DNA from 2 places in the Proteus penneri genome. Region 1 is predicted to be linked to the other one. Evidence: predicted binding sites of a transcription regulator. Region 1 holds the regulator's gene; the other holds the start of a gene.
The links. Region 1 encodes PhoB, which activates phosphate uptake and scavenging genes when phosphate is short. Its sites were predicted from a motif close to CTGTCATAAAACTGNCNNAT; they were not measured.
Positions count from the first base shown of each region.

Region 2: a site for PhoB is predicted at 1,219-1,238, ahead of pstS (phosphate ABC transporter substrate-binding protein PstS). Genes of this name have one in related genera too.

Region 1 covers NZ_CP059690.1:248,329-251,535, reverse strand. Annotated here, with positions in the region: gene phoR (phosphate regulon sensor histidine kinase PhoR) at 1-1,153, opposite strand, end outside; gene phoB (phosphate regulon transcriptional regulator PhoB) at 1,177-1,866, opposite strand; gene sbcD (exonuclease subunit SbcD) at 2,215-3,207, shown strand, end outside.
Region 2 covers NZ_CP059690.1:3,271,461-3,274,667, forward strand. Annotated here, with positions in the region: gene envZ (two-component system sensor histidine kinase EnvZ) at 1-1,136, shown strand, start outside; gene pstS (phosphate ABC transporter substrate-binding protein PstS) at 1,341-2,381, shown strand; gene pstC (phosphate ABC transporter permease PstC) at 2,458-3,207, shown strand, end outside.

The sequences.
Region 1 (3,207 bases):
CAGAATGACGAGAGCGAGCTTTATCAACGCGATAAAAACGTTCTGTCAAACGCGTTAAGTGCTCAGCACTGATCCCCGCCCCATTATCTGAAACGCTAAATAACATACCTTGGGGGATTTTCTTCCAATTAACTTTGATTGTTGTTCCTTCTTCAGTGTGATTAATGGCGTTATACACTAAGTTAGAAACCGCACTACGCAGTTGCTCTTCATTACCACGAACAGCCCACTGATCATCAACATCAAAAACAATCTGATGCTGACCTTGGCTTAATGAGTTCGCTTCTTGTTGTAATAACGCCAAAATGGCAGGAATATCAACAATCTTGTTTAAATCAATATGCGGAGCAGATTCGATACGAGAAAGCTGTAAAAGTTGCTGAACAAGCGTATCCATACGTTTAGCTTGCTCTTGCATTGTGACTATCGCCTTATGCTCTGCGGGTTTTGCTACACTATTTTCTTCCATCATTTCAAGATAGCCTTGAATAACGGTTAGTGGTGTTCTTAACTCATGACTGACATTCGCAAAAAAATCACGTCGTGAGTTTTCTAGTTTATTTTTTTCTGTCACATCACGAGCCACCATCAAACGTTGATCTTCGCTATATGGCATCACACGGAACTCAACAATAGAACCACTATTTAATGAAATGGTTAAGGGACGACTAAAATCACCAGCAGTAAAGTAGTGCAAAAAATCAGGATAACGTAATAAGTTAAAAATATTTTGCCCATTATCTTCAGGCCAGCGAAAACCTAATAAATGTTGAGCAAGACTATTACACCAAAAAATATTCCCTTCATTTGTCATCATCACAACAGCATCAGGTAAGCTTTCAGCCCCACTTCTAAAACGTTTAATTAAGTCGCCTAATTCTCTGCGTCGTTTACGATTACGTTGTTGGGTCTGTCGAATACCATAAAAAATAGGCTCCCACCCGCCTCTGCCTTCTGGGGGTAAGACTGAGCGATCGAGCCATAACCATTTAGATAATTTCATCAAATTATAAGCATGCCAAACCAAAGCGCTAAGAAGTGATGCCACCAGCAACCAAGAAAGATGCCCGATAAAAAGCGATAATATAAAGGCAGGCAAACAAAATAGACATAGCCCCCAAACGAGGGCTTTCCATGATAGTCGTTCTAACACCAGACGATTACTCCCATATTGACTTAGAAACGGGCTGAAAAACGATATCCCGTTCCACGTACTGTCTGTATCATTCTGTCATGACCATCTTCTTCAATGGCCTTACGTAAACGACGAATATGCACATCAACAGTACGGTCTTCGACATAAACATTCGTTCCCCAAACGTAGTTTAGCAGTTGTTCTCTACTGTATACACGTTCGGGATGTGTCATAAAAAAGTGCAGGAGTTTAAATTCGGTGGGCCCCATATCAATCGGTTTGTCTTGACTCGTTACTCGATGAGAAACTGGATCAAGTGATAATCCATTGAATTCTATGACATCTTCCGCAGACATCGGGGATAAACGCCGTAAAATTGCCTTCACACGGGCGACAAGCTCTTTAGGTGAAAAGGGTTTGATAACATAATCATCAGCGCCCGTTTCTAAGCCTTGGACTTTATCTTCTTCTTCCCCTTTTGCCGTTAGCATAATAATTGGAATATCGCGGGTGTTACTTTCCCGTTTCATCTGTTTTATTATCTGCAAACCAGATCCTCCGGGGATCATCCAATCTAATAAAACCAGATCAGGGTAAGGATCAATAAGAAAGCTCAATGCAGAATCATAGTCTTCTGCTTCAATCGGTTGAAAACCATTTTGTTCCAAAACAAAACAGATCATCTCTCGAATTGCGGTTTCATCTTCAACAACAAGAATACGCCTTGCCATACTCTATCCTGTGTAATGTATATATATACTCTAAATCATTCGAGTTGCAGGTAGGTGGCAAGCAAAGATATCCCGATGAGCATACTCATGTATATGATTCGGGTAGCTGAGCGTAGCCAACACCCCTGCAACTTGAAGGATGACGAGTATAGAGGGTCAAAATGATTATGATGCACTTTTATGACAGATTTATGACTAACCTTAACATTACTGAAATAGATCCCCGTTGTTAAGGTAAATAAACCATTTTTTGGTGAAATATCACTCGAAAAGAAGGCTTATTGTTGAGTTTTCACTAAAAAAGCAAGGTGCGCTATACTCTTCATCAAATAAAAAAGAGGGATAGCAATGCGGATTATTCACACATCAGACTGGCATTTAGGACAATATTTTTTTACTAAAACCCGCGCACAAGAACATCAACAATTTCTCGATTGGTTATTAGTACAAATCAAAGTTCATCAAGTTGATGCTCTAATTGTTGCTGGTGACATATTTGATACAGGCTCCCCACCAAGTTATGCCAGAGAGCTGTATAATCGTTTTGTTGTTGCTATTCGAGATACACAATGTCAGCTTGTTATTCTAGGGGGTAATCACGACTCTGTCGCGACACTCAATGAATCAAAATCACTATTGGCATGTTTAAATACGACAGTTATTGCCAATGTTCATGCTGAAACACCACAAGCCCCGATCATTCTTCGTCAAAAAGATAACATGCCAGGCGCATTACTTTGTGCGATCCCTTATCTACGCCCTAGAGATATGATAACGAGCCGAAGTGGGCAATCCGGTGCTGAAAAACAAAACGCGCTAAAAGAAGCGATTGCTGATTATTATCAAGTTCAATATCAAGCAGCTCTCGATTTACGTGAACAATTGAACGCCAAAATCCCTATTATTGCGACAGGTCACCTGACAACCATTGGTGCAAGCGTGAGCGATTCCGTACGAGAAATTTATATTGGTACTTTAGAAGCTTTTTCTGCAACCCTATTCCCTGAATTTGACTATATCGCTCTTGGCCATATTCATCGCCCTCAAGTGGTGAATAAATCAGGGCATATTCGTTACAGTGGCTCTCCAATTCCTTTAAGTTTTGATGAAAGTGGGCAACAAAAAAGTGTCTGTCTTATCGATTTTGAACAAGATAAATTAACTAACCTCACACTATTACCTATTCCTGAGTTTCAATTACTACGCACTATAAGTGGTTCATTAAAAGAGATAGCGATACAACTTGAGGATCTAAAAAAACAATACGATGAATTAGACACCACTATTTGGTTGGATATCGAAGTCTCAACTCAAGATTATCTCAGTGATATACAAGCTCGA
Region 2 (3,207 bases), 960 kb from region 1:
CGCTAAAAATATCCCCGGCTTTACGCAATAAAATCTATAACGAATTAGGCATTTCTTTCTTTGATAAAGAAGCTGCACTTAAGGAAGGGCTCTATTGGGCAAAAATAGACGATGAATTAAGTGAACAGATGACTGAATATCTTGAGGGGAAAACTGAAATTTGGATCGAGAATACGCTGGAATATCCTGTTTTATGGGTCAATACACATATTTCCCCTTCTCTTTGGATCCGTGTACCACTAACTGAATTAGGGCAAAACTTCTTACTGCCTGTTTATCGACAAGCGATTATTTTTATTATTATCGTTGTCGCTTTTTTCTGGCTTTATAGTCGTTTTCAAAATCGCCCACTCAATGAAGTAGAGTATGCTGCGCGCCGGATTGGAAAAGGCGTCATTCCTCCTCCTATTCCTGAATCTGGCTCTTCAGAAATGCGTTCAATCATTCGCGCCTTTAACCAGATGTCATCAGGAATTCGCTCATTAGACAATGATAGAACACTTGTTATGGCAGGTGTTAGTCATGATTTGCGTACACCACTGACTCGTATTCGTTTAGCAACTGAAATGATGAGTCCCGAAGATAGTTACCTCGCAGACTCTATTAATAAAGATATCGAAGATTGTGATGCTATTATTGGGCAATTTTTAGACTATATGCGCACGGGTAAAGAGATATCTTTAGAACTGTGTGATATGAATAATCTATTACAAGAAGTCATTTCAGCTGAATCTAATTCAGGAAAAATCAGTGAAGAACATCTTTATCCAGAACCCATTAATATCACAGCTAATCCTATCGCTGTAAAACGAGCACTTGCCAATATGGTTGTCAATGCCACCCGCTATGGCAATGGCTGGATAAGCGTTTCAAGTGGAAAAAATGAAGAATATGCATGGTTTCAAGTCGAAGATGATGGCCCTGGTATTCCACAAGAGGATAGACAACGTCTTTTCCAGCCTTTTGTTCAAGGTGAACAAGCGCGTAGCTCAACGGGGGCGGGTTTAGGATTATCCATTATTCGCCGTATCATGGATGCTCACGGTGGTTATGTTGAGCTTGATGATAGTGTTAAAGGTGGATTATTAATTCGAGCTAACTTTCCATTAAAAGAGCGAGAAGACGAAGACGATTAGGCACATCTTAATCTATCTCTTTTTATCTTTCTCACTTCCTTTTTTTCTTTCTCCCCTATAAATATTTCATCATTTTTATGCTTTGTCATAAAACTGTCACAATTAAGACATTTAATTGTCATCTAACTGACCTATTGTCTGTGCGTACCGTAACCGAAGTTGATAGATGTCGAAAATTATTCTACCTATCCCACAGGAGGGATTATGAAACTGATGCGTACCACCCTGACTAGTGTCATTGCCGCTGCGTTTTCAATGACCGCTCTTTCTGCACAGGCAACGACCTCGCTGACTGGTGCTGGCGCAACGTTCCCTGCCCCAGTTTATGCTAAATGGGCAGATTCCTATCAGAAAGAAACGGGTAACAAAATTAACTACCAAGGCATTGGCTCCTCTGGTGGTGTTAAACAAATCATTGCTAATACCGTTGATTTTGGTGCTTCTGATGCGCCATTAGCAGACGATAAATTACAAGCTGACGGTTTATTCCAATTTCCTACTGTGATTGGTGGCGTTGTTATGGCAGTCAATATTCCTGGTATCAAATCAGGTGAACTGACCTTAGATGGCGACACTATCGGTAATATCTATCTAGGCAAGATCCAAAAATGGAACGACCCAGCCATTGCTAAACTCAATCCAGGCTTAAAATTACCAGACCAAAATATTGCGGTTATTCGTCGTGCTGATGGTTCAGGCACCTCTTTCGTTTTCACTAGCTACTTATCAAAAGTAAATAGTGCATGGAAAGATGGCGTAGGTGCTGGCTCTACCGTTAAATGGCCAACAGGCTTAGGTGGAAAAGGAAATGATGGTATCGCTGCATTCGTTCAACGTGTACCGGGTTCAATTGGTTATGTTGAATATGCTTACGCGAAACAAAACAATCTTGCTTATACTAAATTAGTCACCGCTGACGGCGAAGTCATCGCGCCTACAGCAGACAGTTTCAGTGCGGCAGCAAGAAAAATCGATTGGAGCAAAAGCTTTGCACAAGATCTGACTAACCAAAAAGGTGAAAATGCATGGCCGATTACTTCAACCACCTTTATCCTTGTGCATCAAACACAAAAAGATGCTGTGAAAGGTAAAGAAGTACTGAATTTCTTCAACTGGGCTTATGAGAAAGGTAATCAGGAAGCGAAAAATCTTGATTATGCCGTCTTACCAACCGAAGTTGTAGAACAAATCCGCACAGCGTGGAAAACAAGTATTAAAGACAGTAATGGTAAACCGATTTACTAATAAAACGGCAACCATTAAGAAATTAGTTAACGTTCACCCCCTGTAAAACAGGGGGTAATAAATTAAAAGAGGCTTTATGGCCGAGCACACAACGGTAATAAAGGCCCCTAGTAAACGAGGGGACGTTATTTTCAGCGCACTAGTCCGTCTAGCTGCGTTGATTACGCTTTTGCTTTTAACAGGTATCATTGTTTCACTGATTTTTGCCTCATGGCCAAGTATTCAGCAGTTTGGCCTTTCATTCTTATGGACAAAAGAATGGGATCCACCGGCACAGGAATTTGGTGCATTAGTGCCAATCTACGGTACCATTGTGACCTCAGTCATCGCACTGATTATTGCTGTTCCTGTCAGTTTTGGTATCGCCCTTTTCCTCACTGAATTAGCGCCTAATTGGCTAAAACGTCCATTAGGTATTGCGATTGAGTTACTCGCGGCTATCCCAAGTATTGTTTATGGTATGTGGGGGCTATTTGTCTTCGCACCACTGTTTGCCACCTATTTCCAAGAGCCTGTCGGTAATGTGCTTTCATCCATTCCTATTGTGGGTGAGCTTTTCTCAGGCCCTGCTTTTGGTATTGGTATCTTAGCTGCAGGTGTTATCCTCGCTATCATGATCATTCCTTATATCGCTTCTGTGATGCGTGATGTGTTTGAACAGACACCTGTCATGATGAAGGAATCAGCCTACGGTATTGGTTGTACAACATGGGAAGTGATTTGGAATATCGTTCTACCTTATACCCGTAACGGTGTTATCGGTGGCGTTATGTTGGGATTAGGCCGTGCCTTAGGTGAAACCATGGCGGTGACCTTTATCATCGGT